One region of the Marinobacter excellens LAMA 842 genome, then DNA from elsewhere that is predicted to be linked to it. Evidence: predicted binding sites of a transcription regulator. Region 1 holds the regulator's gene; each other region holds the start of a gene.

Region 1 (10,835 bases):
GGGGAATGACGTCTTCCGGCGAACTGGTCGGTACCCGCACTGGCTGGTCGCCCACCTGGACAGGCTGCACCGAGCGCTGGGGAGCGTTAAACACGCCTGTCAGGGTTTCGGACAGAACTTTGTATTTACCCTCGTTAACGGAAGACACCGAGTACATGACAACAAAAAAAGCGAACAGAAGCGTGATGAAATCCGCATAGGAGATCAGCCAACGCTCCTTATTGTGCAGGTCATCCTGGGGTTGTCTGCGCCGACGCATAGGCTAGTCCGTCCTGATTACTGCAGGAAGCCCCGCAGCCTCAGTTCAATGGATTTCGGGTTCTCACCCTCAGCGATGGCGATGATGCCATCGATCATCATGTCTTCGTAGCGGGTACGTTCCTTGACGATACTTCGCAACTTGTTGGCGACAGGGAAAAACAGCAGGTTGGCCAGGGCCACGCCGTAGATGGTGGCTACAAACGCGGTGGCAATGCCGCTACCCAGAGACTGCGGGTCTTCAAGGTTGGTCATCACCTGAATCAGGCCCATGACCGCCCCAATGATACCGATCGTCGGCGAATAACCACCCATGGCTTCATAGATACGCGCCGCCTCAAGATCCCGCTGCTCACGGGATTCCAGATCCACTTCCATAATGCTGCGGATGGCTTCCGGCTCAGCGCCATCAACCAGCAATTGCAGCCCCTTGCGGGCAAATTTCTCCGGCTCCCGCTCTGCCAGGCCTTCAAGGCCCAGCAAACCCTGCTTACGAGCCTTGACGCTCCAGTCGATGACCTTGCCAATACCATCTTCCAGGCTGATATAGGGCGGTACGAATACCCAGCGAATCTGCGCCATGGCCCGCTTGAGCATGGGCCAGGAGGTTTGCAGAATGGTGGCCGCCAGTGTGCCCCCAACCACAATCAGCCCGGCGGGCCCGTTGAACAGGGACCCGACCGCACCACCTTCCAGCAGGTTGCCACCCAGGATGGCTACAAACGCAAGGATGATACCCAGCAGGCTCAGGATATCCATCAGCTCACGCCTTCAACCAGCCGGGGGCCAACTTCATCAAGCGGCAGGATTTCGTCACTCAATCCGGCCTTGGCAACGGCCATGGGCATGCCGTAGATGACCGAGGATTTCTCATCCTGGGACCAGACCACTGAGCCAGACTGCTTCATCATCCGGCAGCCTTCCTTACCGTCTGCTCCCATTCCCGTCAGGATGACGCCCAGGGTTTTCCCCGGGAAGCTGCGGGCGAGAGAACCGAAAGTGACATCCACACAGGGTTTGTAATTCAGCCGTTCGTCACCCGGCAGGATCCTGACTCGCGCCTGACCGCCACGATTTTCGATCATCATCTGCTTGCCGCCAGGCGCCAACAAGGCATGGCCAGGCTTCAGGATATCGCCATCCTCGGCCTGCTTGACCTGAATACGGCAAAGTTTGTTCAGGCGCTCGGCAAAAGCCGGGGTAAAGCTGGCAGGCATGTGCTGAACCAGCACAATGGGAGCCGGGAAAGAGGCCGGCAGCGCGGTCAAGACCTTCTGTAACGCAACCGGTCCTCCCGTGGAAGTGCCAATTGCAACCACGCTGTAATGTCTTGGTGCGGCTTTCCGGGAGGGCCGTCTTGGCGTTTCCGGCTCGCGGGTCGGCTCTGGCTGGACTGGGGCCGGGGCTGAGCGGTCGCGGGTTACCGGTCTGGCGGGCCGCTCTGGAGGCTGCGGGGCAGCCGGGCGCGAAACCCCGGGACGCGGAGCTGCCGGGCGTGCAGCCGGGGCCGCAGAACGACCGCTGGGCTTGCTGCCGGCCACGTCAAGAATCCGATCGATGAGGATTTTCTGAAGTTGGCTGGTATCCCGGGCAATTTCCTCGAAGTTCTTGGGCAGGAAGTCCACTGCCCCCGCTTCCAGGGCATCCAGAGTAACCCGCGCACCCTCATACGTCAGAGATGAGAACATCAACACCGGGGTCGGGTGCTTTTTCATGATTTCACGAACCGCCGAAATACCATCCATCACGGGCATTTCGTAGTCCATGGTAATCACATCAGGGCGCAGCTTTTCAGCCAGCTCCACCCCTTCACGGCCATTGGTTGCCGCACCAACAACCTCAATTTGCCCCGAGGCCGTGAGGATTTCCGTCAGCCGTTTGCGAAAGAACCCTGAATCATCAACGACCAGGACAGAAACTGTCATCCATTTCTCCTAAACAATCCTGCATGTTATCTGCCCCGGTACCGCTAACCGTAATGTTGAAGAAGGCTGGGTACGTCAATAATCAGGGCAATGCGGCCGTCACCGGTGATGGTGGCCCCGGCCATACCGGGCGTACCCTGTAACGCCCGCCCCAGGGGCTTGATCACCACCTCTTCCTGGCCGATCAGCTGGTCTACCACGAACCCGACCTGCTTTGTACCCATGGCCACAATCACCACATGGGCGTTTTCCGGCTCTTTCTGGCCAGCCGCGCCATGTACCAGCCAGCGCTTGATGTGGAACAGCGGGAATACCTTGTCGCGTACCACAATGCATTCCCGGCCATCGACGATGTTCGTTTTCGACAGATCCAGATGGAAAATTTCAACCACGTTCACCAGGGGCAAGGCGAAGGACTGATCGCCCAGCATGATCATCAGCGTAGGCATGATCGCCAGGGTGAGCGGCACCTTGATAATAATGCTGGTGCCCTTGCCCTGTTCAGACACGATGTTGATCTGGCCGTTAAGTTGGCCGATCTTGGTTTTCACCACGTCCATGCCCACGCCCCGGCCAGAAACATCGGATATCTGTTCCTTGGTCGAGAAACCGGCGGCAAAAATCAGGTTAAAACACTCGTTATCAGTCAGTCGATCTGCGGCGTCCTGGTCGTACAGTCCTTTCTCCACCGCTTTTCGGCGCAGAACATCAGGGTTCATACCCGCGCCGTCGTCAGAGATGGAAAGCAGGATATGATCCCCCTCTTGTTCCGCTGACAGGGTCACAGTGCCTGCCCGGGGCTTACCGGCCTTTTCCCGCACATCCGGCATTTCAATGCCATGATCAACGGAGTTTCTTACCAGGTGAACCAGCGGGTCGGACAGCGCTTCGACCAGGTTCTTGTCCAGGTCGGTTTCTTCCCCGTGCATCACCAGGTTGATTTCTTTCTTCAGCCCTCGGGCCAGGTCTCGTACCACCCGTGGGAAGCGCCCGAATACCTTTTTGATCGGTTGCATACGGGTCTGCATGACCGCCGCCTGCAAATCGGTGGTCACCACGTCGAGGTTGGCGACCGCCTTGTGCATATGTTCATCTTCGCTCTCGGAGCCCAGGCGCTGCAGGCGATTACGGACCAACACCAGTTCGCCCACCATATTCATGATGTCGTCAAGGCGCTTGGTATCCACCCTCACAGTGGTCTCGGCTGCGGGCGCCGCATCTCTTGCCGGGGCGGCGGGGGCTGCCGGTTTGGCGTCCTGCCTGGCGGGTTCCGGTTGTTTTGGTTCCGGCTTCTTTGGCTCAGGCTTGGCCGCAGGCTCAGGTTTGGCCTCCGCTGCGGGGGCCGCACCAGGGCTCTTGCCTTTGCCATGCAGCTCATCCAGCAGGTTTTCAAACTCGTCATCGGTGATCAGATCATCACCAGTGGATGATTTTGCCGGCTCTTCTGGTTCCGGCTCCGGCGGGGTGTCGTTATCAACAACCGGGGGGCCAGCAAACTGGCCTTTACCATGCAACTGGTCCAGCAGGGCTTCAAATTCGTCGTCGGTGATCTCGTCGCCGTCTGACCCGGCGTCGTTGGCGGAGGTGTTTTCCGGTGCGGCCGCCGGCTGTTGCTCTGCACCTTTTTCATCGGCCAGGGCATCCAGCAGTTGCTCAAACTCTTCGTCGGTAATATCTCCGGAATCATTGCCCGCACCGGCGGCAGGTTCGGGTTCTGGCGTTGCCGGTGCCGGCGCTGCCGTGTCGCCTTCCGGCTTGGCAAGTTCATCCAGCGCAGCGATCAATTCGTCCGGAGCCGGCGTCGGCTCTTCACGGTTACGAACCTGATCAAACATGGCGTTGACGTGGTCCAGAGCTTCCAGCACCACGTCCATCAATTCGGAGGTGACCTTGCGCTTGTGGTTGCGGAGGATATCGAACACATTTTCCGCAGAGTGACAGCAGTTGACCAGCGCTTCGAGCTGCAGGAACCCGGCACCGCCCTTGACCGTGTGGAAACCACGGAAGATGGCGTTGAGCAGGTTGCTGTCATCCGGATGCTGCTCAAGATCTACCAGCTGTTCGGACAGCTTTTCGAGAATCTCGCCGGCTTCAACCAGGAAGTCCTGCAGAATCTCTTCGTCGGCATCAAACGCCATGCGTCACCCTCTATAATCGTTCAGAAACCGAGACTGGATAACAGGTCATCAACGTCATCCTGCCCCGAAACTACATCATCACGCTCCTCAGCCTTGATCTGAGGCCCTACCCCTTTTTCGGCCGATTCTTCTTTTTCTTCAATCTGGTGCACAGTGCCGGTGAGCTGGTCCACATGGCTGGCCATCACCACCAGGCCAAGCAGGTTCTCTTCGACTTCTTTCACAAGAGCCGTGACTTTCTGGATAACCTGCCCGGTAAGATCCTGGAAGTCCTGGGCCAGAAGGATTTCTGACAGGTTGCTGTACAGGGTATCGGAATCTGTGGCCAGGCCCGCAAAGAAGCGATCAATACGACCGTACAGCTCCCGGAATTCTGCCGGCTCCATGTCACGACGGCGCAACCGCTGCCATTCGTCTCTCAGAGCCGTTGCCTCGTCGCGCATGGTATGCGCCACCGGCATGCTTTCTTCCACCAGGTCCATGGTGCGGTTGGCTGCCTGGCTGGTCATCTGGACAACGTAGGCCAGCCGATCCGAGGCATCGGACATCTTGGACAAGGCTTCTTTCTGCTCGGCACTGCGGGCGTCTATCTGAAAATTCCGGATAGCTTCATGCAGGCTTCGGGTCAACCGCCCCACTTCCCGGTAGAGGCTCTGGTCGCGAACCTCACTGAGGTCATTAATTACCGACATTGCCCGGGCGTAGTCACCGGAACTGATGCACTGGGCCAACTCCGAACTCTGCTGCTGGAGCTTTTCGGTTACCTCCGGGTCTAGGCCCTGATGGTTCTCGTTCTTGTCAGTCATGACAGCCATCCGACCTCTGGTTACTGGATTCGCTCGAAGATCTTCTCAATCTTTTCCTTGAGAACGGCAGCGGTAAACGGTTTGACGACGTACCCGTTAACGCCGGCCTGCGCCGCCGCCACAATCTGGTCACGCTTGGCCTCCGCGGTTACCATCAGCACCGGCAGGTTCTTCAGGTTCTCGTCTGCCCGCACCGCCTTGAGCAGATCAAAACCCGACATGCCAGGCATGTTCCAGTCGGTCACCAGGAAGTCGTACTTGCCGCTCCTGAGCATGGGCAATGCAGTGTTGCCATCGTCCGCTTCATCCGTATTGGTGAAGCCAAGATCACGCAGCAGATTCTTGATGATTCGCCGCATTGTGGAAAAGTCATCCACAATGAGAATTTTCATGTTTTTGTCCAATGGGACCTCCAGTCAGTAACACCCGGATTTCATTAAGCCTTTTGAAAGTCTAGCAGGCCGCTGCTTTAACCGCTTATTGTGTGGTGTTTGGCCGCGTTGTAAAGCGCCGGTTACCAAAATCTACACAGTTACGCGCCGCGCGGTCAGCGCCGGCCCGGTTTATTCTGGCTCGTCTTCCCGCCAATCGGACAACCGCCCCCTGAGACGAAGGGCCGCCTGGCTATGAATCTGGCTGACCCGGCTCTCGCTGACGCCCAGCACCGCGCCGATTTCCTTCAGGTTGAGCTCTTCCTGGTAGTAGAGGCTCAACACCAGCTTTTCTCGCTCAGGAAGCTCTTCGATTGCCTCTGCCAGGCTTTTCTGGAATGCATTTGATGCAATGCCATCCAGGGGATTATCGCTGGCCTCTGTTTCTTCTATCGGCAGCTCTCCGGATTCATTGAGCTCATCAAGGCTAAAAAGTCGGCCACTGTTGGCGTCTGCCAGGGACGCATGATATTCCGACAGGTCAATGCCCAGCTCTTCGGCAACATCGACATCCTGGGCCTCGCGCCCGGTGCGGTCTTCCACGGTTTTGATGGCTGCCGCGATACGGCGGGCATTGCGATGAACAGAGCGCGGCACCCAGTCGCCCTTGCGGATTTCATCCACCATGGCGCCTCTGATTCGAATACCCGCGTATGTCTCGAAGGTGGCACCCTTGCCGGTGGAATAGCGTTGTGCAGCTTCCAGCAGGCCAATCATGCCGGCCTGCATGAGGTCTTCAAGCTGAACCGAGGCCGGCAAACGGGCCATCAGATGAAGGGCGATTTTCTTGACCAGCGGCGCATGCTCCTCAATCAGCTGAGAGGGGCCTTTTGCGCCAGCCTGATGGTAGATTCCCAGGTTTTTCGCCAATGTCATGTATCCGGTTTTCTTATAGGACTGGATTCAGATCAGACTTCGACGAGCCGCTCCACGAAAAACTCCAGATGCCCTCTTGGCGATGATGGCAGCGGCCAGCTGTCCACTTTCTCTGCCAGGGCACGGATCGCCAGCGACGCCTTAGCCCGTGGATAGGCATCCAGAACGGCCCGCTGCCGCTGAACGGCTTTTTTGACGGCTTCGTCGTAAGGCACGATACCTACATATTGTAGTGCTACATCAAGGAAACGCTCGGTGACACGGGTCAGTTTTTCATACAGATGCCGGCCTTCCTGCTCATTTCGCACCTGATTCGCCAGAATACGGAATCGGTTGGTGCCGTAGTCGCGATTCATCAGTTTGATCAGGGCATAGGCGTCAGTAATCGAGGTAGGCTCGTCGCACACCACCAGCAGTAATTCCTGGGAGGCCCGCAGGAAGCTGACGACGGACTCGGAAATACCGGCTGCTGTGTCAACAATCAGCACATCAATCTGGTCACCCAGCTCGCTGAAGGCGTTGATCAGCCCTGCATGTTCCATCGGGCTCAACTGGGTCATGCGCTGGGTGCCGGATGATGCGGGAACAATCTTGATACCACCCGGGCCGTTGACCAGAACGTCCTTGAGGTCGCACTCGCCACTGAGCACATCCTGCAGATTGCGATTGGCGGTAATGCCCAACAGCACGTCGATATTGGCAAGGCCAAGGTCTGCATCCAGCAACACCACCCGCCGGCCTTTCTGGGCCAGCGCGATACCGAGGTTGACGGACACATTACTCTTGCCGACACCGCCCTTGCCGCCGGTAACCGCAATCACCTGAACCGGATGTGGTCTGCTCATACTGTTATCAGTCTCTTACTGCGTTCTTGTGTGGGCACAAACGGCAGCGCACCGGCTGTACCACCGGGCCTCAGGCCCCTTCTGCAACGGCCTGGCCGTGCTGCATTGTTTTCAGGCGTTCTACGCCCAACCGCACCAGAGGAATGGCCTCTGCCCGGTGCAGGTCTTCGGGAATCTTCTGGCCATCGGTATACCATGCCACTGGCAGGCCAGTTTCCATGACAAAGCCCAAAGACTCACCCAGTGTCAGCGCTTCGTCAATCTTGGTCATGACGCAGCCTGCAAGGTTTGCCATCTTATAGCAATGCCACACGGATTTCATGATGCGCGGCTGGCTGGTGGCAGACACGACCAGATGGGTACGGATATTGTGATCGCTCCGGGCCAACTCCGCCAGCTGTTCCTGATAACCGCGATCCGAGCTGGTCAGCCCGGCAGTATCAATCAGAACCAGGTGCCGGTCTGACAATTCGTCCAGAATGTCATCCAGGGAATGACTCTCGTCCACAACCCGGACCGGAACATTGAGGATACGGCCAAACACAAACAGCTGTTCATGGGCTGCCACCCGGTAGCGATCGGTGGTGACCAACGCCAGGGAATCCGGCCCGTGCTCCAGTACATATTGGGCGGCCAGCTTGCCAATGGTGGTGGTCTTCCCAGACCCGGTTGGCCCCACCAGCGCATAGACGCCGCCGGCCTCAAGCCAGTGTTCCCGAGCGGTACGTACGCCGGTGGCCAGCATCTTCAGGGATTGCTTCCAACCGTCTTCCAACCTGCCGGCGCGATGCTGACGGGACAGAGAGGTTGCCAGTTCCGCGCCCAGGCCAAATTCCTGCAGCCGCTCTGCAAGCCTCTGCTGAACCGCATTAGATGCCGCGACTGCAGGCTTCTCGGGTACCGAGGTACGGCCGCTGACCATCTCTCTCAGGGAGTTGATTTCCGCTCTCATGCTCGCCAACTCATCCGAGTAGCCCGCCTCTGGTCGGCCACCTGCATTGCCCACCGAGGTCGATCCACCAGCCAACTCACCTGACCAGTCGGCAGCCGGCCGATCATCAGCCAGTGCACGATCATATTCCGCGCCGACACCCGCCCGCTTCTCCCGCACTTCGCGAATGCGACTGCGCGATCGGTTCAACTCTTCTTCCAACCGACGATGCTGGTCTGCCTGCAGCTCCGCCAGGCGCGAGCCGTTGGTGGCCTGTGCCGCTTTCTCGCCAAGGCGCTGGCGTGCCATATTTTCGTCATAGTCCAGGGCCGTCACAATTTCGACGCCTCCGTCCACCCGGCGATTGGACAAAATAACGGCATCCGGTCCCATCTCATGACTGACCTGTTTCAGGGCTTCGGCCATGGTCTTTGCAAAAAACCGTTGTACTTTCATAGCGTTTCATCCTCCACCGGCGTGCCCGAATCGGGTGTTCGCCTTGCCCTGCCGGCCCTACTGGCCTACAGAGGCAACTATCGTGATCTGTTTGTTATCTGGAATTTCCTGGTACGAGAGCACATGCAAACGCTCTACCCCATAACTGGCAAATTTTGCCAGCACTGGCCTCAAGGGCCCGGAAACCAGAAGAATCGCCGGCTTGCCCAGCATTTCCTGGCGCTGAACGCTGTCCTGAAGGGACCGCTGCAGCTTTTCCACCATATTTGGCTCAAGCACCAGGCCAATATCTTCCTGTCCGCCGGATTGTTGACTCTGTTGAACTGACTTAAGCAACAACTGTTCCAGGTCTGGATCCAGAGTGATCACCGGTATCTCGGCATCGTTACCACAGATGCTCTGAACGATCATTCGGCGCAACGCCTGACGAGCCAGGGTGGTCAACAGTTTCGGGTCCTGGCTTCTGGGGTGCACATTAACAATGGCCTCGGCAATGGAGCGCATATCCCTGACCGGCACTTCTTCCCGGAGCAGGTTCTGCAGTACCCGCAGCAGGACGCTTACGGAAATCGTCGTAGGCACCAGCTCCTCCGCCAGTTTCGGAGCCATTTTCTCCAACTGGTCCAGCCACTTCTGGGCCTCTTCATGGCCGATAAGTTCATGGGCGTGCTTTTGCAGAATCTGGTTAAGGTGGGTAGCCACCACCGTGCTGGCATCCACCACGGTGTAACCCAGAGTCTGGGCCTGGTCTTTCTTGTCTGGCTCAATCCAGATGGCATCCAGGCCAAAGGCCGGATCTTTGCCTGCAATGCCTTCCACCTTGCCAAACACCTGGCCCGGATCAATGGCCAGCTCACGTTCCGGGTGAATCTCCGCCTCGGCAATGGTCACACCCATCAGGGTAATGCGGTAGACGTTTGGCATCAGGTCCAGATTGTCCCGAATGTGCACTGACGGCATCAGGAAACCCAGATCCTGAGACAGTTTTTTCCGAACCCCCTTGATGCGACTGAGCAGCTGCCCGCCCTGGGATTTATCGACCAGAGGAATCAGCCGGTAGCCCACTTCCAGACCAACGATGTCAACGGTCGCCACATCATCCCAGCCCAGCTCCCGGGTTTCACCGGGCGCCGGCAGCGCCTGTCCTTCTGCGCCGGACCGATCCTGAACCACCTCGCCACCGGCACGGGGCGCTCCACCAGCCATGCCGCCACGACCGGCGTAAACGCCCTCTTCTTCCACAGTCTGGCTTTGCTTTTTCCAGATCAGCCAGGCCGCACCGGCCGCAAGGCTGCCCAATCCAAGGAAGGCAACATGGGGCATGCCCGGAATCAGGCCCAGGATAATCAGGATGACGGCGGCAATACCGATGGCCTTCGGCGCGTTGAACATCTGATGAATGATCTGCCCGCCCATGTCCTGGCTGGCCGTTACCCGCGTTACCATGATGGCAGCGGAAGTAGACAGCAACAGTGATGGAATCTGGGCAACCAGGCCGTCACCGATGGTCAGCAGCGCGTACCGCTGCATCGCCAGGCCAAAGTTCAGGCCATGCTGGAGCATGCCGATCGAGATACCACCGATGATATTGATCGCAAGAATCAGCAACCCCGCAATGGCATCGCCCTTCACAAACTTGGACGCACCATCCATGGACCCATAGAAATCCGCTTCCTGGGCAATCTCCGAACGGCGGCTTTTGGCCTCGTCCTGGTTGATCAGGCCCGCGTTCAAATCTGCATCAATGGCCATCTGTTTGCCGGGCATGGCGTCCAGGGTAAAGCGGGCACTGACTTCCGACACCCGGCCGGCGCCCTTGGTCACTACCAGGAAGTTGATGATCATCAGGATGGCAAACACCACCAGACCGACGGCGTAGTTACCGCCGATCAGAACCTCACCGAACGATTCGATCACCTTACCGGCGGCATCGCCACCTTCGTGACCGTTGAGCAGGACAATCCGGGTAGAGGCCACGTTCAACCCCAGACGCAGGAGCGTGGCAACCAGCAGTACCGTCGGGAACGACGCAAACTCCATGGGCCGAAGCGCGTACACACACACCAGCAGGATGACGATGGACAAAGTGATGTTGAAGGTAAAAAACACATCCAGCAGGAAGGCCGGCATGGGCAGGATCATCATACCCAACAAACCCATCAGCATCAG
Region 2 (10,835 bases), on a different contig from region 1:
GGCCTGTCCCGGGAGACGGCGTCCCGGTTCTCGTTTTTGCTCGCGATTCCAATTATCACGCTGGCATCTGCGGTTAAATTGCTGGATGTGGCTTCATCGGATGTGATTGTCGACTGGAGCGGTTTTCTGGTGGGTGGTGTTACGTCGTTCATCACCGCCATTACCGCCATCCACTTCTTCCTGAAGTGGTTGAACAAGGTAGGCATGTGGCCCTATGTTCTCTACCGCATCGCATTGGCGGGTGTGATTTACGCGGTTCTGATGTAATGGCGGCCAACACATTGCTGGGGCGCAGGGTTGGGTAGGCCTTTCCAAAACTGTGCGGAGCCATGGATGGCGGAGCCCAAGCGTCACATGGATGTGCCGAAGGAGCGTGTTTTGGAAAGGCCTACCCAACCCTGTGCGACACTCCTGAACTAGCAGGCTTCCAACGGAGCATAAGCCAACACCAGCCACTTGGCCCCCTCATCAAAGTTCACCTGCACGCGAGTATGGTGCCCGGTCCCCTCGGAGTTCATCACGATGCCCTCACCAAACTTCGGATGACGAACGCGCTGGCCGAGGCTGAAACCGGACTGCTGGGCCGAATCCTGGCTGAACATGCTCTCATTCGGACGACCGACCATCGCCGGGCGCGTCACCGTATTGCGCAACCGCACTTCCTGCAGGCAATCCGCCGGAATCTCCCGCACAAACCGCGACAACGCATGGAACTTCTCCTGCCCGTACAAACGGCGGGATTCCGCGTAAGTAAGCACCAGCTTTTTCATCGCCCGGGTAATGCCCACATAGGCCAGCCGACGCTCCTCTTCCATGCGCCCCGGCTCTTCCAGCGACATGCTGTGAGGGAACAAACCTTCCTCCACACCCGCCAGGAACACCAGCGGGAATTCCAGGCCCTTGGCCGAGTGCAGAGTCATCAACTGCACGCTGTCTTCATGGGCATCGGCCTGGGCTTCACCGGCATCCAGTGCTGCCTGGGCGATGAACTCCGCCAGCGGGTCGACACCGTCTTCCACTTCAAAATCCGACAGCGCGTTCACCAGTTCTTCCAGGTTCTCTACCCTCGCCTGGCCCTTCTCACCTTTTTCGCTGGCGTGGTAGTCCTTCAGGCCACTGGCTTCGATGGCCTGTTTCATCAGGCCCTGCAATGACGCCTCACCGACCATTTCAGACAAGCCGTTGATGATGTCCATAAACGACTGCAACCCGGTTTTCGCCCGGCCTTTGACCTGGCCCGCCGCCAACAGTCGCTCGGCCGATTCCCACAGTGAAATGCCTTGCTCGGTGGCGTACTCCCGCAATTCCGCCAGGCTCTTGGCACCGATGCCCCGGGTGGGAATGTTCACCACCCGCTCAAAGGCGGCGTCGTCCCGGTGGTACTGCACCAGACGCAAGTACGCCAGGGCGTTGCGGATTTCCTGGCGGTCGTAGAAGCGCAGGCCGCCATAGACCCGGTAGGGAATGCCCTGTCGCATCAGCGCCTCTTCCAGCACACGGGATTGGGCGTTGGAGCGATACAGGATCGCGGATTCGCTACGCAGATTGCCGTCGTTAACCCAGGCATTGATGGAATCGGCAATGTAGTTGGCTTCATCCTGCTCGTTGAACGCCGCGTACAGGCTGATCGGCTCGCCATCCGGGCCGTCGGTCCACAATTCCTTGCCCAAACGGCCCTGGTTGTTGGCGATCACCGAGTTGGCGGCCTTCAGGATCATCTGGGTGGAGCGGTAGTTTTGCTCCAGCCGCACCAGGCGGGCGTTGGGGAAGTCCCGCTGGTACTGCTGGATGTTCTCGATCTTGGCGCCACGCCAGCCGTAGATGGACTGGTCATCATCACCCACCACGGTCAGCGGAACGCGATTGCTGGCCAACACCTGCAACCAGGCATATTGAATGGTGTTGGTGTCCTGGAACTCGTCCACCAGAATGTGCTGGAAACGCTGCTGGTAATGCTTCAGCAATTCCGGCCGGTGCAACCAGAGTTCGTGGGAGCGCAGCAGCAGCTCGCCAAAATCCACCAGGCCGCCCTGCTGGCAGAGCTTTTCATACTGGCGGTAGATCTTGAGCATGGTGCTGGTGAAATGATCGCCCGGGTTTTCCTGGATGTGATCCGCGCGCAGGCCTTCGTCTTTCTGGCTGTTGATGAACCACTGGGCCTGCTTGGGCGGCCACTGGCTTTCATCAATCTGGAACTCCCGCATCACTCGCTTGATCATGCGCAGCTGGTCGTCGCTGTCCAGCACCTGAAAATTCTCCGGCAGGCCGGCGTCTTTCCAGTGGGAACGCAGCAAACGGTGAGCAATGCCGTGAAAGGTACCGAACCACAATCCCCGAGACGGAATATTCATCATCTCTTCGATGCGGTAGCGCATCTCTTTGGCGGCCTTGTTGGTAAAAGTCACCGCCAGAATGCCGGTGGGCGGCACCCGGTCTACCGTCATCAGCCAGGCAATCCGGTGTACCAGCACCCGCGTCTTGCCACTGCCCGCGCCGGCCAGTACCAGCAGGTGATCGTTCTGGGCGGTAACGGCCTCGCGCTGGGCGTCGTTCAGAGGGTCGATAATGTGGGAGACATCCATGGAGATCGGCTTCATCACTGGTTAAATTTACAGGCATTGTATCAGGCCTGAACGTATTCGTCCTTTGTCCTGCCGGCTACCTACAAATAGGTATATCACCAAATAATTCAATGACTAGGGATTAAGACAGCGGACCTGCCGCCGATACACGCCTTAACACACTGACACAGTAATTCTGTGTCAGACGTTCAAAAAACGACCTAGAATGCCGCCCGACTAAAGTCGTATGGCTGACGCACAGGGACCGACAACATGCTCTCATCACTCAAAATATCTCACAAACTGGCACTGCTGGTTGTGGTTGCGATTACCGCGTTTGTCGTCAGCCAAGCGTTTTCTATCCTTACCGAGCGGAGCAATTCCCAACGGCTAGCGGAGGTTCGTGACCAGCTCTATCCGTCCCTTGAACTGTCTACCATTAATCGGGGTCTGCTGCAGCTTATTGAGAACCAGATCAACAGCGCCGTAACCACTGGCGATGACCAGCAACTGGAAGCCACAGCAGCGCAGAAAAATGACATTACCTCCAACCTGCAAAAGATTGCGGACCTGAATCCCGGCTTGAGCCAGCAAGCGAACCAGCTCGGTAGAGACCTGGACACTTACTACTCCAACGCCAACCGCATCGCTATGGCCATTATCGACGGTACTGCGGATTTCGGCCGCATTGGCCAGGAAGCCTCTGCCAACGCCAACCGTCTGGAAAAGCTGCGCAGTGATCTGGATGCTATGCGCAACGCCATGGAAACCAGACTGGTGGATGCGATAGACAACACCACAGCGGCATCCACTGAGGCCAGCACGGTTTCGCTGTTAATTCTTGTGGTTGCTCTGATTGCGCTGGTTGCGCTTAGCCTCGTGATCGGCAGGTCCATTTCAAGCAGTCTGGACCAAATTATCAACTCGCTTCGCAACATGGCGTCTGGCGAGGGCGACCTTACTTCCCGAATTCAGTATGAAGGCAAAGATGAACTGCGCGCATTGGTGAACCAGTTCAATAAGTTTGTTGAAAAGCTGCACAACTCGTTTGCCACCATCCAGAACGATATTGGCGACTTGAACAATGTTGCATCCCACCTCGCCGGCACCAGCCGGACCAACCTGGGGCGCATCAGCCAGCAGGCCCAGGCCATCTCCTCAACCCGAAACTCCGTTGAAGAACTGGTCAAGAGCGTTGAAGAAGTGGCGGGCTTTGCCTCGTCCGCGTCTGACCAGACTCAAGACGCTGCAAAATTTGCCACTGCCGGTCAGCAGAAGGTCAACAGCAACATCAGCACCATCCGGGAGTTGATGGCAGAGATCGAAAAGACTGCAGGCCTGGTAAACCAGTTTGACGAATTCTCCGTGAAGGTAGGGGGGCTGCTGGAAACGATTCAAACCGTGGCTGAGCAGACCAACCTGCTGGCACTGAATGCCGCCATCGAAGCTGCCCGTGCCGGTGAGCACGGCCGCGGTTTTGCCGTGGTAGCCGATGAAGTTCGGGGGCTGGCCGTGCGTACCCACAAAGCAACCGAAGAAATCCAGCAGGTGATTTCCGAGCTGTCCAAATTGTCAGGCAATGCCGTTACCTCCATGAAAGGCAGCGTGGAAATGGCCCGGGAGGGCGTCGATGCCACCACTGAGTCCGGCGAGGTCCTGAGCAAGATCCTTGAAAACGTTCAGCAGATCAGCGAGCTGAACGAACAAATCGCTGCTGCCACCTATGAGCAGAGCACCACCTTCAGCGAAGTCACCGGCCACATGGGCGATATGCATCGCAATGCCGAGGCGGTGATGGAAAGCACCGATGAGCTGGACAACGTCAGCCGCAAGATCCAGGACGTCAGTAATGGATTGCAGAGCGTTGCCGGCCAGTTCCGAGTTTAATACCCAACCAAAGACTAGGATGTACCTGATGAAGAGACTGTTCTCCGTCGCGCCCCTGGCGTTGGCAATTGCCGCCACGCCAGTCATGGCACAAGATACCGAGCAAACCCTGGAGCGCATGCAGCAACAGCTGAACGCCATGCAGCAGCAGCTGAACTCGGCCCGCAACACCGGCGTCCGGTTTAACGGCTTTTTCAGCACCGGCTACGCGCGTGCCAGCAACGACGCAGGCTACGCCGGCATCACCGAAGAATCCGAAGTCAAAGACCTGAGCCTGTTCGCCCTGCAGGGTACCTTTGACGTTACCCAGAAAAGCCAGATTGTGATGCAGCTGGTTGGGCGCGGCGCCGATGATTGGGAGCCAGAAGTCGAGTGGGCCTACCTGAGCCACCGTCCCACCAACAACCTGCAGCTGCGCGCCGGCAAGATGCGCATTCCATTCTTCATGTACTCGGATTCCCTGGAAGTCGGCTACGCCCAGCCCTGGGCCCGTCCGCCCCAGAGCGTGTACGGCCCGATTGCTGTCACCAGCTATGTGGGGGCCGATGCCAGCTACAACTGGAACTTCGATAACTCCTCACTGAATGCCAACTTCTTCACCGGCTTTACCGACGAAGACGGTAACTCGGGTGATGTGCAACTGCGCAACATAGCCGGTCTGAACCTGAGCTGGACCGACTATGTGTGGACCATCCGGGGCGTTGCAGCAACGGCTGAAGCCGATATTGATGCGACACGACTGGGCGCGCTGGCGGCACAGAGCGGCATTACATTACCGGCTGGGATCACCCAACTCGCCGACGGCGATCGAGGGAACTTCTATGGTCTGGGCGCGAGCTATGACAACGGCAGCTGGCTGATCATCGGTGAAGTCACGCGGGTAGAAGTCGATGGCAAGTTCGCCGATACCGACTCCGCTTACTTGTCTGTTGGTCACCGTTTCGGCAGCTGGACGCCGTATGTTGCAACAGGCTGGACAGAGAGCAAGGACGATAACGAGCGCACGGGTGCCTTTATTCCTGGCGTGGTGCCGGAGTCGATCCTCAACTACCAGCGCAATGAATACAGCGTTGGTACTCGCTGGGACATCACCCCGGGCGTAGCCATCAAAGCAGACATCACCCACGTTCGTGGGCTCGATAAGGGCTTTGGCAATCTGAACACCGCCTACATGCTGGAAAGCAACGCCAGCAGCACCAACGTCTACACCCTGAAAATCGACTCAGCGTTTTAAGGAGGCCCCATGAAGAAGCTTAGCCTGTTGTTAGCGGCCTGCTTGATGGCCAGCCCCCTCGCCTTGGCAGATGTGGTGATTATTGGTCACCCGAGTGGCCCGGACAGCATCAGTTCCAATCAAGTTCGTGATCTGTACCTGAACCGCAGTCAGGCGCTACCGGATGGCCAAAGTGCCAACCCCTTCGAGCTGCCGGAAGGCGACGCTACCCGCGCCGAGTTCCACAGCAAGGTCACCGGCCGTAACGATGCCCAGCTGAAAGCCTTCTGGTCTCAGCAGGTGTTCACCGGCCGTGGCCAACCGCCGGAAGAAGCGGGCAATGCCTCCGCCATGAAAGCCCAGGTCGCTTCCACGCCCGGTGCCATTGGTTACATCGACTCCGCCGATGTGGATGACAGCGTCAAGGTGATCCTGACGCCCTGAGCTCCGGCTCTGAAATGCAAAAAGGCGAGCCGAGGCTCGCCTTTTTGCCGTTTTGAGGTTGATGATCAGAAACCTCTGGGCACCGTCTGCGCTTCCACAAACTCAAACAGGCCTTCCAGACCACCTTCACGGCCAATACCGGAGGCTTTCATGCCACCAAAAGGCGCTTCCGGCGTGGGGCCGGTTCCAGTGTTCCAGCCAACGTGGCCAAAGCGCAGGCCAGCGGCGACTCGCTGGGCACGCTCGGCATCGGCGGTGAACACGTAGGACGCCAGGCCGAACTCGGTGTCATTACCGGCATCAATGACTTCTTCCTCAGTGCGGAACAGAGCCATGGGCACCAGCGGGCCGAAGGTTTCTTCCTGGTAACAACACATATCCCGATTGACGCCCATGACCACGGTGGGCGGGAAAAACAGACCCTTGCCCAACTCCGCCGGCTGCTTGCCGGCCACCAGCTTGCCGCCTTTCTCCAGGGCATCTTCAAGGTGGCGTTTGACCTTGTCGAAACCGGCCTGGTTAACCAGCGGGCCAATGTCGACCCCGTCTTTCATGCCATCGCCAACGGTCATCTTGTTAACCCGCTCAGCCAGCTTCTGGCCAAAAGCTTCCGCGACCTTTTCATGCACGAAAATCCGGTTGGCGCACACGCAGGTCTGGCCGCCACCACGGAATTTGTTGGCGATCAGGTTGTCAGCAGCGGCGTCCAGGTCGGCGTCGTCAAAGACGATAAACGGTGCATTACCGCCCAGCTCCAGCGCCAGTTTTTTCACCTGCTCCGCCGTATCGAGAATCAACCGGCGGCCCACTTCGGTGGAACCGGTAAAGCTGAGCATCGGCACATCTTTGTGCTCGCACAGCACCTTGCCGATCATGCTGGCCTTGCCCATGACCAGATTGACCATGCCATCCGGCAACCCGAGCTTGTCCATCACGCTGAAGAAGGCCACCATCGTCAGCGGCGTTTCACTGGCCGGCTTGATCACAGACGGGCAGCCGGCCGCCAGGGCAGCCGAGAGCTTTTTGGCAATCATGCCAATGGGAAAATTCCAGGGCACGATCAGCCCGGTCACACCAACAGGCCGGTAATGAACGGTCCAGGTGCAATCCTTGGGCTTCTCAGGGATGGTATGGGCATCCAGGGCGTTGACGTGTTTGGCGCAGTAATCGAAGAAACCCGCAGCGTAGTCCACCTCGCCCTGGGCTTCCTTCAACGGCTTACCGTGCTCCATGCACAGGATTCGGCCAATTTCCTCGCGATGTTCTTTCAAACCATCGCGAATGTCTTCCAGCCACTTGCGCCGGGTCTCGATGGGCCAGGGGTTGGTGAGCCGGAGCGCAGACTTGCCTGCCTCAACGGCATCCAGCACATCCTGCTCTGACATGGACGGCACTTTGGCAACCACTTCGCCGGTGGCTGGATTGAACACATCAAAGGTGTTGCCGCCGGCACTGTCGGTCCAGCGCCCACCGATGTAGCCTGTCAGGTTTTTCAGCAGTGGTGACTCGATCATTTCGGCTCCTCTTCAATAACCTGGGTGCGCCCGGGTGCGACGGGGCGCGGGTGTATTGGAACGTCTTTCATAGTGGATGCTGATCGCCGGCCTGTAAAGGCAGCGTGTAAAAAACGCGGCCGGCGATTCGTTGACCCCTCAGTGTCACTGCCTATACTCGGAAGAGTATTTCCAGACTCCCGAGGAGGCGGTTCAATGAAGGCATTTTTTCATCCGGCGCAGGATCTGCATATTCCCAAAACGTATTTCACCCGTGGCCAGATGCGTCAGCCTCAGGAGGTTCCCGACCGCACCAGCCAGATGCTGGAAGGCTTGAAGGCGATGGGGATTCCGGTTCTTCAGCCGGCCGATCAGGGCGCGGCGCCGATATCAAAGGTGCACGACCTGGGCTACCTTCGTTTCCTGGAGTCTGCCCATCGTCGATGGATGGAAAACGAGGACTGGGGCGATGAGGTGATGTCCAATATCTTCGTGCGCTCGCCCAATGCCATGCGCGGCATACTGGCTGAGGCGGCCTGTTATCTGGCGGATGGCAGTTGCCCGATTGGCGAAAACACCTGGAAAGCGGCCTACTGGTCGGCCCAGACCGCCCTGGGCGCGGCGGATGCCCTGATTGCAGGTGAACGCACCTCCTATGCGGTGTGTCGCCCACCAGGCCACCATGCCCGCAAAGACGCGGCAGGGGGCTTCTGTTATCTGAACAATGCGGCCATTGCCGCCGAGCATATGAAAAGCCGGTTTCCGCGCACTGTCATCCTGGATACCGATATGCACCACGGCCAGGGCATACAGGAGATTTTCTACGACCGCAGCGACGTGCTGTACATCTCCATTCACGGCGACCCCACCAACTTCTATCCGGTGGTCAGTGGTTTTGAGGATGAACGGGGCGAGGGCGAAGGTTACGGCTACAACATCAATATGCCGATGCCCCATGGCGCCAGCGAGGACGACTTCTTTGCCAAGGTTGAGGAGGCCCTGGCCGCAATCCGGCTGTACCAGCCGGATGCACTGATCCTGACCCTGGGCTTTGATATCTACAAAAACGACCCGCAGGCCAAGGTCTCGGTAACATCCGAGGGCTTCTGCAGATTAAGCACCCACATCCGCCAGCTGGGCCTGCCGACGCTGGTGGTGCAGGAAGGCGGGTATGACCTGGACACCCTCAGCGAGAATGTCCAGCAGTTTTTCAAGGGGTTGGCGGGCTGACTCAGGCCGCAGGCGTGTAAACCTTCACATTGCCATGCCCTTCCGCCTTCAGGTGACCGGCGTGCATCCGGCTCATGGTGCCCCGGTCGCAGTACAGCAGGTACTGGCGGTTGGCCGGCAGATCAGACATCTGCTGGTTGAGTTCGTAGAACGGAATTTTCAGGATTTCATTGTTGGTCAGTGTCAGCGGTGAACGTTCTTCCTCCGACGGGTGCCGCACATCGATGATCACGTCTTCCACCGCAGGGGTCTGCACCAACTCCACTTCTTCCGGTGTGGTGATGGTATCCAGCAACTGGCTCACCATGGTGCCCTGCTGATTGGCAATGGCCTGCGCCAGCACCTCCGGGTTCATGTTGGCTTCTTCTTCCTCAACCCGGTGCAGCTTGGCGCGGGTAACCGGCTTGCTGGAAATAACCCCGCAGTACTCCGGCATGGTCCGGGCGAAGGGCTCGGTGCCAATTTCTTTGGCAATGCGGATGATTTCTTGCTTGTCCATGGCAATCAGCGGGCGCAACACCACTTCGTCACTGGCCCGGTCAACCACGTTCAGGTTGGTCAGGGTCTGGCTGGACACCTGGGCGACGGCATCGCCCATCACCAGGCCGGTAGCCGTATAATCCCGGGCAATTTCCGCCGCGGCTTTGAGCATCTGGCGCTTAAGTACCACACCCCAATGCCGGTGATTCACTGACTGCATGATCTCGGCCACCACACCTTCAAAGGGTACCGAAATAAACTTCACGCCATGGGAGGCCCCATACCGCTGCCAAAGGTAATGCACCACCTGGCGCACACCCACCTCATGGGCGGTGCCGCCCAGATTGAAGAACAGGAAGTGGCTGCGGATACCTCGGCGCATCATCAGGTAGGCAGCAACAGAGGAGTCATAACCGCCAGACACCAAGGTCATCACCGTTTCCACGGTACCCAGAGGATAGCCCCCAAGGCCCTCATGGCGGCGATGGGCGATATGGAACTGTTCCTCATTGAGCTCAATCCGCACTTCCAGGTCCGGATTCTTCAGGTCAACTCCCCGGGCGTTCGAAGCCTGGAGCAATGCGGCACCCACTGAGCGTTCAAGATCAATGGACCGGAACGAATGACTGCCATGGCGCCGGGCCCGCACGGCGAAGGTTTTGCCCGCAAGGCGGTCTGCGTAGGCCTGCACCGCCTTTTCGCCGACGTCGTCCATGTCGACAAAGGGAAAGACGCCGATTTCCTGGATGGTCGAAATACCCGGTATACGGGTCAGCTCATCGATCACCGGGCCCTCCAGGCTGCGGTCATCGGGAACCTCCACATCCACCCGGTCCCAACTGCCGTCCACCCGAATCTCAGGTTCCAGCCGGGACAGCAACTTACGAATATTCTGCCGCAACTGGCGCATTTGCTGCTGGCGAACGGGTTTACTCTTGATGGCCACTTCCGGGGCGGGACGAATAAGCAGTTTCATAAAAAAGTCTTTGATCGGAATAACGTCGGGTAGCGTAATAAGCAGAAAGGCCTTAGTGTACCCTTTTGCCAGAGTGGCTCAAAATCCGTCATTGCCGAAACCATCAGGAGCTCCATCAACGATGACCGAATCCACCATGAATGCCCTGGTTTCCCCGGAGGGCAGCCTCGAAATCCTCTCCAACCACGAGGTCAACCGGCTCAAGGACAAGAGCGAGGGTGGTTTGTACCGTCTGTTCCGCCAGTGCGCCCTGGCCGTGCTCAACACCGGCGTTGAAACCGACGACTGTAAGGAATTGATGGAGGCCCATGCCGATTTCGATGTTCGCCTGGTGCCCCAGCCCCGCGGCCTGAAGCTGGAATTGATCAACGCGCCCGGCCACGCCTTCGTGGATGGCGAAATGCTGCGGGCAATCCGTGAGCACCTGTTTTCAGTGTTGCGGGACATCGTATATAGCCATTCCATTCCCAACACCGTCGCGGGTTTCCGCCGGGACAACCCGGAAGACATCACCAACCTGGTGTTCCATATCCTACGCAACGCCCGGGTGC
Region 3 (10,835 bases), on a different contig from region 1:
GGCCTCCGGTTCCGCCAAAGCCTTGAAAGACGCCTTCAACCAGGGCCTGGCGACCGGGCGCGGCATGAACTACACCAAAGATCTGGGCAACACCCCACCCAACATCTGCCATCCGGTCTGGCTGGCCGAGCAGGCCAAGAGCATGGCCAAGGAATACGACTGCATCAAGACCGAAGTGCTTGATGAAAAGCAGATGGAAAAGCTGGGCATGAACACCATCCTGGCCGTGGGCAAAGGCTCCAAACAGCCCCCGCGCCTGATCGTGATGGAATACCGTGGCGGCAAAGCCAAAGACAAACCCTACGTATTGGTGGGTAAAGGCATCACCTTCGACACCGGTGGCATCAGCCTCAAGCCCGGCGAAGGCATGGATGAAATGAAATACGACATGGGCGGTTCCGCCAGCGTATTCGGCACCATGAAAGTGCTGGCCGAAACCAAACCCAAGATCAACGTGGTTGCCGTAATCGCCGCTGCCGAAAACATGCCGGACGGCGGCGCCTCCCGCCCCGGCGACATTGTCACCACCCTGAGCGGCATGACCGTTGAAATCCTCAACACCGACGCCGAAGGCCGCCTGGTGCTGTGCGACGCCCTCACCTACGTAAAAAAATTCGACCCGGAAGCCGTGGTCGACATGGCCACCCTCACCGGCGCCTGCATCATTGCTTTGGGTAACCAGGCCACCGGCCTGCTGTCCAATAACGACGAACTGGCGCACGAACTGCTGGCCGCTGGCGAGCGCACCGGCGACCGCGCCTGGCGCCTGCCGCTGTGGGACGAATACCAGAGCCAGCTCGACAGCAACTTCGCTGACATGGCCAACATCGGTGGCCGCCCGGCTGGTACCATCACCGCGGCCTGCTTCCTGAGCCGCTTCGCCAAAGACTACCGCTGGGCCCACCTGGACATCGCCGGCACCGCCTGGAACTCCGGCAAAGCCAAAGGCGCCACCGGCCGCCCGGTCCCCCTGCTTGTCGACTACCTGATGACCCATGCAGGATAACCAGCCAACCCCACCGGAACCCGGCAGCCCAGCTGCCGGCCCCTCCGGCCGGGACGACCAGAACCAGCGCTACTGGTTCCACATCCTCGCCCAGAACACCCCAGCCGCCCGCAACCTCCACGCCGCCAAACTCGTGGACAAAGCCTGGCAGCAGGGCGACCGCGTATGCATCCTCTGCGACACCGAAGACCAGGCCAAAGAACTCGACGACCTGCTGTGGAACATCGCCCCCGATGCCTTCATCCCCCACAGCATCGCCAAAGACCCAACCACCCCCTGCTCCGACCCAGTAGGCATCCTGCTCTACCCACCGGCCGCCACGGACTGGGATACCGTTATCGTGCTGTCCTCGACACTGCCGGAAGATGCTGACCACTACAGGCGGCTGGCCTTGGTTGCCCACAATGATCCGGCGGTGCTAAACCAGGCTCGGGGGCATTACAAGCAGCTGCGGACGATGGGGATTGAGGCGCGGGTGCATGATATGCGGCGGCGGTGATTGTTTTTTGCCACTAAATCCGCGAAAGGACACGAAAGGAAAAAGATTTTTGCCACGGACGCTCACGGACCGACACGGACAAAAAACGAAAAGCTAAACTCACCAGCGAACAGCACAAAGTCAAATCTGTGGGGTTGGGGGTAGGCTTTCCAAAAATCTCGTAGGCCATGGATGGCCGAAGCGAAGCGCCACAGGGATGTGCCGCAAGGAGCGTTTTTTGGAAAGCCTACCCACAACCCCACACGGCACCAAATCAGCAGGCTAGGTTTCACAGAGGTTCGCCGCATCAACAGCGACCATGTATAATCGGCCAATTCAAAATTTCCCTATGTGAATCAACCAAAACGGTCACTGCATAATCCCATGGAAAAAACCTACCAGCCAGAAAACATCGAGCGCCAGTGGTACGAAAACTGGGAATCCAAAGGCTATTTCCGCCCCAGCGGCGAAGGCGACTCCTACAGCATCGCCATCCCGCCACCCAACGTGACCGGCAGCCTGCACATGGGCCATGCGTTCCAGCACACCATCATGGACACCCTCACCCGCTTCAAACGCATGCAGGGCCGTAACGCACTGTGGACCGTCGGCACCGACCACGCCGGCATCGCCACCCAGATGGTCGTCGAGCGCAAACTGGCCGCAGAAGAAGACAAAACCCGCCACGACCTGGGCCGGGAAGAATTCATCAAGCGCATCTGGGACTGGAAAGAACACTCCGGCGGCACCATCACCCGCCAGATCCGCCGCCTCGGCAACTCCGTCGACTGGGACAACGAACGCTTCACCATGGACGACGGCTTCTACAAAGCCGTGCAGGAAGTGTTTATCCGCCTGTACGACGAAGGCCTGGTGTACCGCGGCAAGCGGCTGGTGAACTGGGACCCGAAACTGCACACCGCCATCTCCGACCTTGAAGTAGAGAACAAGGAAGAAAAAGGCTACTTCTGGCACCTGCGCTACCCACTGGCTGACGGCCAGAAAACCCAGGACGGCAAAGACTACGTGATCGTGGCCACCACGCGCCCGGAAACCATGCTGGGCGACACCGCCGTGGCCGTCCACCCGGACGACGAACGCTACCAGCACCTGATCGGCCAGCACGTACTGTTGCCGCTGGTAAACCGCCGCATCCCCATCGTGGCCGACCACCACGCGGACCCGGAAAAAGGCTCCGGCTGCGTGAAGATCACCCCGGCCCACGACTTCAACGACTACGCCGTAGGCAAGCGCAACAACCTGCCAATGATCAACGTCCTGACCCAGGATGCCAACATCCGCGATGTGGCCGAAGTCTTCAATGCCGACGGCACCGAGAATTCCGAAATCAACAGCGCCCTGCCGGCCGCCTACGCCGGCCTCAGCCGGGAAGCGGCCCGCAAGCAGATTGTCGCCGACATGGAACTGGCGGGCCTGGTCGAGAAGATCGAAGACCACGTACTGAGCGTGCCCCGCGGCGATCGCTCCGGCCTGATCATTGAACCGATGCTGACCGACCAGTGGTTTGCCGATGCCAAGACCCTGGCCAAACCGGCTATTGAAGCGGTGGAAGATGGCCGCATCCAGTTCGTGCCCAAACAGTACGAAAACATGTACTTCGCCTGGATGCGCGACATCCAGGACTGGTGTATCTCCCGTCAGCTCTGGTGGGGCCACCGGATTCCGGCCTGGTATGACGCCGACGGCAATATTTACGTAGGCCGGAGCGAGGCTGAGGTGCGCAGCAAGCACCAGCTTTCGGACACACTGGAACTCAAGCAGGACGACGATGTACTGGACACCTGGTTTAGCTCCGCCCTGTGGACTTTCGGCACCCTGGGCTGGCCGGAAATCACCGAACGCCTGAAAACCTTCCACCCCACCGACGTGCTGGTGACTGGTTTCGACATCATCTTCTTCTGGGTTGCCCGGATGATCATGATGACCATGCACTTCATGAAGAACGAAGACGGCACCCCACAGGTACCCTTTAAAACCGTTTACGTGACCGGCCTGATCCGGGACGAGCACGGCGACAAGATGTCCAAGTCCAAGGGCAACGTGATCGACCCGCTGGATATGATCGACGGCATTAGCCTGCCGGATCTGCTGCAAAAACGTACCGGCAACCTGATGCAGCCGAAGCTGGCCGAGAAAATCGGTAAGCGCACCGAGAAAGAATTCCCGGAAGGTATCGCGGCCCATGGCACCGACGCCCTGCGCTTTACCCTGGCGGCCATGGCCACCACCGGCCGAGACATCAACTGGGACATGAAGCGCCTGGAAGGCTACCGCAACTTCTGTAACAAACTGTGGAACGCTGCCCGCTACGTACTGATGAACACCGAAGGCGAAGACTGCGGCGTGAACGACGAGCCGGTGGAGCTGTCCCTGGCCGACCGCTGGATCATCAGCCAGCTGCAGCACTGCGAGCAGGAAGTGATCCGCCACCTGGACCAGTACCGCTTCGACCTGGCCGCCTACGCCCTGTACGAGTTCATCTGGAACGAATACTGTGACTGGTACCTGGAACTGTCCAAGCCGGCCCTGAGCGACGACAACGCCAGTGCCGAGGCCAAGCGCGGCACCCGCCGCACCCTGGTTCGCGTCCTGGAAGCTGTACTTCGCCTGGCACACCCGATGATGCCGTTCATCACCGAGGAAATCTGGCAGCGCATTGCCCCGCTGGCCGGCAAACAGGGCGACAGCATCATGCTGCAGCCGTACCCGCAGCCGGATACCAGCAAGCAGGATGCCGCCGTGGCCGCCGATATCGAATGGCTCAAGGGCGTGATCGTGGCCGTACGCAACATCCGTGGCGAGATGAACATCTCCCCGGCCAAACAGGTTCCGGTGCTGCTGAAAGGCGGCAATGCTGATGATGAACGCCGCCTGAACGACAACCGCCAATTCCTGATGTCCCTGGCCAAGCTGGAGAAACTGGAATGGTTTGAAGGCGACAAGGCCCCCATGAGCGCCACCCAGCTGGTGGGCGAAATGGAAGTGCTGGTGCCCATGGCCGGCCTGATTGACAAGGATGCCGAACTCAAGCGCCTGGACAAGGAACTGGAACGCCTGAACAAGGAAATCGGCCGCCTGGAAGGCAAGCTGAACAACGAGAAGTTTACCGCCAAGGCCCCGGCCGAAGTGGTCGAGAAAGAGCAGGAGAAGCTGAAGGATGCGCAAGGCAGCCTGCAACGGCTCAGCGCACAACGGGCTGAAATCGAGGCCATGTAAGGCCATGATTGCCATCCTCGGCGCCGGCTCTCTGGGCCGGCTCTGGGCCGCAACGCTACCTGCCGGGCAGGTAGCGTTTGTGCCCCGCCCGGGCCAGGCGCCCGAACCCGCCCGCTACCGTTTTCAACCCCTCGTAGGCGAATCCTTCAGCGTCACTGTTCCCTGGCTGCAGCGCGGTCAGTCACCTGAATTGTTGTTGGTGACCACCAAAGCCGGCGATACCCTCGAAGCCCTCAAAGCTGCCCTGCCCTCTATTGCCAGTTCGACACCCATTGTGTTGTTCCAGAACGGCCTGGGCAGCCAACAGCAGGTTGCCGCAACCTGGCCGCAACGCCCGGTGCTGGCAGCCTCCACCACCGAAGGCGCCAACCGGCCCGAGCAAGGCCTGACCGTTCACGCGGGCTGCGGCGCTACCTGGGTAGGTGCTTTAAACCCTACCGGGCAACCCCTGGTGAACCGGGTTGCGCAGCAGCTTGCCGAGAGCCGCCTTGAGGTTCACCCTGAACAGGACATACTTGGCCGACTCTGGCAGAAACTGGTAATCAATGCCGGCATCAACGCCTTTACCGCCGTACTGGATTGCCCCAACGGCGAGATACTGGAGCGACCGTTTTACCAACGGTGGATTACCCCCTTGTGCAGGGAAATCAGCCACCTGCTGGCTGCCGTCGGGCAACCGGAACACACGCCGGAAGCCCTGCGCGAAAGCATTGAGGCGGTCGCCCGCAGAACCGCCACCAACACCTCCTCCATGCGCGCGGATGTGCTGGCAGGTCGCCCCAAGGAAATCGACTTCATCAACGGTTACCTGGCCAGGCTTGGCCAACTGCACGGCATTGCAACACCGGTGAACCAAATGCTCACCGAACGGGTACAACAACTGAACTGATCACTTATTCAGGGAGCAAACACATGGGCAACCGCCTGTCGAAAATCTACACTCGCACCGGTGACGACGGCTCTACCGGGCTGGCCGATGGCAACCGCATCGCCAAGAATGCCCAGCGCGTGGAAGCCATGGGCATGGCGGATGAACTCAACTGCCACATCGGAGTGTTGATTGAAACGCTACCAGCCGGTGACGGCCTGATCGAGACGTTCCGGCGGATTCAGCACCACCTGTTTGATCTTGGCGGCGAGTTCGCAATTCCTGGCAGCAAGGTCATCAGCGACGACCACATTGATTGGCTGGAACAGACCCTGGATGAGCATAATGCCGACTTGCCGCCATTGAAGAACTTCATTCTGCCCGGAGGTTGCCCTGCCGCCGCACAATGCCATCTGGCCCGGGCCGTTTGCCGTCGCGCAGAGCGCGTGGTGGTAGCGCTGGGCCACGAAGATTCCATCAATACTGCGTCCCGCCACTATCTGAACCGGCTGTCTGACCTGCTGTTTGTCATTGCCCGCGTGCTGGCCCGCCGGGATGGCAGCCAGGAAATTCTCTGGGAACAAAAAAAATCCGGCCTCTGAGGGCCGGATTTTTCTGATCAAAGGCACCTGCCTTATACCTTGAACGCCTCTACCAGCCGCTGAAGCGATGCCGTCAGCTCAGACATCTGGCGGGACGACGCCAGCGTCTCCTCGGCGTTGGACGCGGTGCTCTGCCCCAACTCGCCGATACGCTCCACGTTGGCGTTGACGTTCTTGGCCACCGCAGACTGCTCTTCTGCAGCCTGGGCAATCTGGTGGCTCATATCCACAATCTCAGATATGCCCGAAGCAATGCGGTCCAGCGCTTCTGTCACCTCACCGGATTTCTGAACCGTTTGCTCCGTGGCATCGTGGCTGGAGGTCATGGCCGAGACCGCTTCTTTAACACCACCCTGCAGGCGGGAGATCATGCCTTCAATCTCTTCGGTCGATTTGTGGGTGCGCTGAGACAGTGAGCGCACCTCATCAGCCACCACCGCAAAACCGCGCCCCTGTTCACCGGCCCGGGCCGCTTCAATGGCCGCGTTCAGAGCCAACAGGTTGGTCTGCTCGGCTATGGCCTTGATCTCGACCAATACCTGGCTGATGTTGTCGCTGTCTGAACTGACCCTGTTTATCACCGCTACCGCACCAGCGATTTCTTCCGCAAGACGGTTAATAGTTTGCACAGTAGCCGCCACAACCTGTCGGCCCGTCTCGGTATCACGCTCTGCGCTACCGGCGCTGTCCGCTACCCGATGGGCACTCTCAGTCACCTCGTTGACCGCCTCCACCATCTGCCCCATGGCTTCGTTTATCTGGCCGGTCTCTTCCATCTGGCGGGCAACCGCTTCACTGTTGGCTGCTGCAGTCTCGTTAACCCTCACCGCCTGACTGTCAACATCATTCGTGGTCCCGCTGACAGAGCGGATCAGTTCGGCAATCCGGTCCGTCATATTATTGAATTCGGTGGTCAGCTCGCCCAGCTCATCACGATTGTTAAGCTGGATGTGCGCCGTCATATCACCAGCGGCGACGCTGCGAGCCGCCTCACTAAACCGGTTGATGGCGGTTCTTACTGACATAAAGAAGCCGATGTAGAGGTACACCACAAGAAGCATCACGCCGATCAGAGCCCCTACAATCAACCTGCGCTGGCCGGTCTCCCGCTGCAGTCGCTGTTCAAGGTTGCCAGAAACCACACTGAAAATGCTGTCATTGAGTGAATCGTAGTAGTCCAGCTGGGAGGATACGGTGGCGTCAAATTCCTGCCAGGGCTGTTCCAGACGCATCGGGGTGATGATGTTCAGGTCCAGCTGCTCGCGCAGCGCCATCAGGCTTTCATCGACCCGCGTCACAGCGCCGCCGGCTCTGCCTGAAAGTTTGGGAGAGGTTTCAACCGCAACCGACAAGGCAGGCGACAACAGGGAGCTGCGGTTGGTCAGCTGGTCATAGATTTCATTCAAAATCTCGCTCAGGTTATAACCCACCTGGCCATCCACCAGGGCAAAGATACCGTAAGATCGGGCCCTGCCAACAACGGTCCTCGCCTCAGGCAGCGCATTACGCACCAGCCCAAGCAGCAACAAATTTTCCCGCGAGGCGTCTTGTCCAAGTCCCGAAATTTCAATCGTAGCCGGCAACAGGGCCAGCACCTTCTGAACAAACTCGTGGTAATACTTGAACTGAGGGTCTATGTTGCCCTGGTAGTTGTCGTCCTGTTTCAGTTGCTCCCACTCCGCCTGCAAGGCCAGAACCTGATCCTTCCAGGAACCAGAGGTATCGAACGAGCGGTTGTTCCCCGCAAGGTCTGAAAGCAGGCCATCAATCAGCTCGGCAGCCTCACCTGCCTTACCCAGGAGTTCGTCTTCATCCTTGAGCACACCCGGCGCCTGGTAGTCGCGGTAAGCCATAGACGAAGACAACAGCTGGTCTACCTTGCGAAGTTCGGCAAGGCCCTCGATACCGCGAGTCATGGTTTGAACGGATTGATTGAGGCTGGAAATAACCAACCACGACAGGACAATGATCGGGCCCAGGAACAAGATGCTGATTAGGCTGAACTTGTAGACCATGGGCAACCGATTCATCAGGCTAACAGCTGGATTGATCAAATATTTCACGGCGCCCTCTCGCTGATTCTAATAACTGAATCTTTATTCTTTGTTTGATTATCGCCCAAGGTCGGAAAAACTTAATCACCTTTAAGTGTTATTCTGTAATGTTTTATGACACTCCTCAGACCACCCCGGCAATGACCAGCAATGCAGCAACGCAGATCCACACCAGCATGCTCCGGTTCAACAATCCCCGTATGGCCGCCAGGCTACGCCCGCCAAAACTTGTCCACTCATCCGGGTGCAACCGCGCAAACTGGGCTGGATCAAGCGCATAACCGGTTAACGACCCGTTTGCGGAAATCATGAGGACTTCCGAGGTTTTTCTTCCAAAACCGGGCAGGACTTTCTTCGCCTCCTTCGACCAGCCCGCGAGATCACCGGCCAGCCCCAGCGTGCAGGACAGTAGGCGAGCAGGAATCCAGCTGGCCAGGTTGGCCAGAGTCCGGAATCGGGCGCGGGCCGCTTGCTGCGGCCATTGCTCAGACAACGCCACCAGGCCTCGGGCAACCAGGGCAGCACCTATTCCACCCACCACATACCAGAAAGCCACCAGGAAGAACCGCTCGAAAACCCCGATCACCAGAGCCTTGGATAACGACAGATGCATGGCCTCTGGTGACAGCGCGGCGCCCCGCTCTTCCGGTGGCAACCGGTTCTGGATATGTCGCCAGGCAGCCTGCATGTCGCCCCGACTCCAGGCTTCCGAATAGTCACGTAACTGATGCCGCCAACCCGGCGCGCCCATCAGCAACACCAGCACGATCAGCTCCAGCGGATAGGCCGCCAGCCTGAATCCATACCATTCCAGTAAACACACAACGCCCACCAACACCAGTCCGGGCAGCAGAATCCAGATCAGCCCGGAGGTAATGGCATCCTCCTTTCCGGCCTGAATTTTCGCGCCCCGGTGAAACCAGGCACGCCAAAGCACGTCGCCATCAAGCCGGTTCCGGCTATCCAGCTGACGCCGAATAAGGTAGGCCAAAAGAAACACGACAAACACCATTCAGGCGATCTCCTCATGGGCCAACAGCCGGGAAAAATACCGCCAGTCGAACGCTGGACCAGGGTCAGTTTTCCGGCCAGGCGCAATATCGCTGTGGCCGGTAATGCGCTCGGTGCTGATTTCGGGCCAGGCCATCATGGTCAACCGCGCCATGTCTGCGAGTGTCCGGTACTGTTCGGGCGTATAGGGAACATCGTCTGCCCCCTCCAGTTCGATACCGATAGAGAAATCGTTGCACTCTTCCTGGCCGTCAAAACAGGACCGGCCGGCATGCCAGGCCCGGTCCAAACAACTGACAAACTGCACCACTGAACCATCGCGACGCACCAGGGCATGAGCGGAGACCTGCATGGCGGCGATGGATTCAAAATAGGGATGGGCGGCTGGGTCAAGCCGGTTGCAGAAAAAGTCTTCAATCTCCGTTCCCCCGAATTGCCCGGGAGGCAGGCTGATGTTGTGAACCACCAGCAGGGAAATGGCAGAGCCCTCAGGCCTTGCACCAAAATTCGGCGAGGGCACCCATCGGCTGCCAGGGTAACGGCCGGTCAGCCTTAACTGTTCAGCCTGGCTGGAGAGGGAGTCGTTGTTATGCTTGTTGTCTTGATTGAAAGGGTCAGAGATTGGCAAGGCGTATCCACTGTCGCTTTATGATGTTCAATCGATTGAATCATAAAGCGACGGTGGATGCTATGGATGGAACGGTGCGGATTCGCGCCTTCAATCCTTTCGACTATGGCGAAGGTTATCGATGATGGATTCCAGCGCCCGGTCAAAAATCAGGCCGTCGTCCAGAAGCGTAATAACGCCGTCCTGCAGCGCCACCGCCAGATCATCCCGATGGTACTCTGCCACCTTGGCGCCGCTGCGATTGACAAAAATGTACTTGCCGGTTGCCTTTATGAAGGCCGCCAGTTTGCAGCGAACACGGGTATCATCGCGCACCATCTCGATCCACGAGCCAACCCTGAGCTGATCTGCCCGGGCCAACCATTCCGCCGCAACAACCGAGGCAGACGGCGCTTCTTCAGCAGCCACCGGCGCTTCCGTTGCCGGCTGCGCGTCACTTTGAACGCTCTCCGCCACGACCGGTTCGGTTTCAGATTGCGCGATTTCCTCTGGGGCACCGGCATCCACCTGAGGTTCCGGTGGCGCCAGCATTTGCTCCGGCTGATCCAGCTCCTCTTCGGCCAGGGCAGGGTCTTCCGGCGCCTTCTCGACATCACTGACCGGAGCTGTTACCAGTTTCTGGAAAACATCAACATGAGCCAATTCCAGGTCACGAATGGCAGCGTCGGTTGAGAACGGGTCCCAGGAAATTTCCTGCAAAGCACTGCGAAGGTCCTCGACCACCTCCGGTATTGCTCGAAGCAGCTCAGAGCGGGTTTCATCCGATACCGGCCTTGGGTCCACACTCCAGATCAGTCGCTCGGTTACCGCGCAGGCGGATTGCCACTGCTCGCTTTCTTCGCCCTGACGCAGTACCACCCATTGCAGGTAACGAGTCCAGGGCTCGCTGAGAATCTGCATCACCGCAGCTGGTATTTCACGGCCGGCTGTTTCTTCCTGAATGAGGTTGAT

The links. The regulator FliA, encoded in region 1, starts transcription of late flagellar genes. The targets are predictions, from matches to a motif close to CTAAAGTTTNNNNNNNNNNNGCCGNTAA.
Region 2: the regulator FliA is predicted to act here: its motif matches at 2,703-2,730, upstream of J122_RS01870 (methyl-accepting chemotaxis protein).
Region 3: the regulator FliA is predicted to act here: its motif matches at 8,303-8,330, upstream of J122_RS13095 (methyl-accepting chemotaxis protein).

The regions. Positions count from the first base shown of each region.
Region 1 covers NZ_LOCO01000007.1:54,585-65,419, reverse strand. The annotation lists gene motD (flagellar motor protein MotD) at 1-259, opposite strand, end outside; gene J122_RS08355 (flagellar motor protein) at 277-1,017, opposite strand; gene J122_RS08350 (protein-glutamate methylesterase/protein-glutamine glutaminase) at 1,017-2,183, opposite strand; gene J122_RS08345 (chemotaxis protein CheA) at 2,228-4,321, opposite strand; gene J122_RS08340 (protein phosphatase CheZ) at 4,342-5,127, opposite strand; gene cheY (chemotaxis response regulator CheY) at 5,148-5,531, opposite strand; gene J122_RS08330 (RNA polymerase sigma factor FliA) at 5,691-6,434, opposite strand; gene J122_RS08325 (MinD/ParA family protein) at 6,467-7,279, opposite strand; gene flhF (flagellar biosynthesis protein FlhF) at 7,350-8,666, opposite strand; gene flhA (flagellar biosynthesis protein FlhA) at 8,724-10,835, opposite strand, start outside.
Region 2 covers NZ_LOCO01000001.1:414,780-425,614, forward strand. The annotation lists gene J122_RS01860 (undecaprenyl-diphosphate phosphatase) at 1-267, shown strand, start outside; gene uvrD (DNA helicase II) at 417-2,582, opposite strand; gene J122_RS01870 (methyl-accepting chemotaxis protein) at 2,835-4,448, shown strand; gene J122_RS22610 (hypothetical protein) at 4,477-5,682, shown strand; gene J122_RS01880 (substrate-binding domain-containing protein) at 5,692-6,105, shown strand; gene J122_RS01885 (NAD-dependent succinate-semialdehyde dehydrogenase) at 6,171-7,619, opposite strand; gene J122_RS01890 (histone deacetylase family protein) at 7,815-8,828, shown strand; gene thiI (tRNA uracil 4-sulfurtransferase ThiI) at 8,830-10,284, opposite strand; gene ppnN (nucleotide 5'-monophosphate nucleosidase PpnN) at 10,406-10,835, shown strand, end outside.
Region 3 covers NZ_LOCO01000015.1:63,554-74,388, reverse strand. The annotation lists gene J122_RS13120 (leucyl aminopeptidase) at 1-1,006, shown strand, start outside; gene J122_RS13115 (DNA polymerase III subunit chi) at 996-1,505, shown strand; gene J122_RS13110 (valine--tRNA ligase) at 1,869-4,721, shown strand; gene J122_RS13105 (ketopantoate reductase family protein) at 4,726-5,610, shown strand; gene J122_RS13100 (cob(I)yrinic acid a,c-diamide adenosyltransferase) at 5,634-6,191, shown strand; gene J122_RS13095 (methyl-accepting chemotaxis protein) at 6,224-8,254, opposite strand; gene ampE (regulatory signaling modulator protein AmpE) at 8,370-9,257, opposite strand; gene ampD (1,6-anhydro-N-acetylmuramyl-L-alanine amidase AmpD) at 9,258-9,878, opposite strand; gene J122_RS13080 (DUF1631 domain-containing protein) at 9,975-10,835, opposite strand, start outside.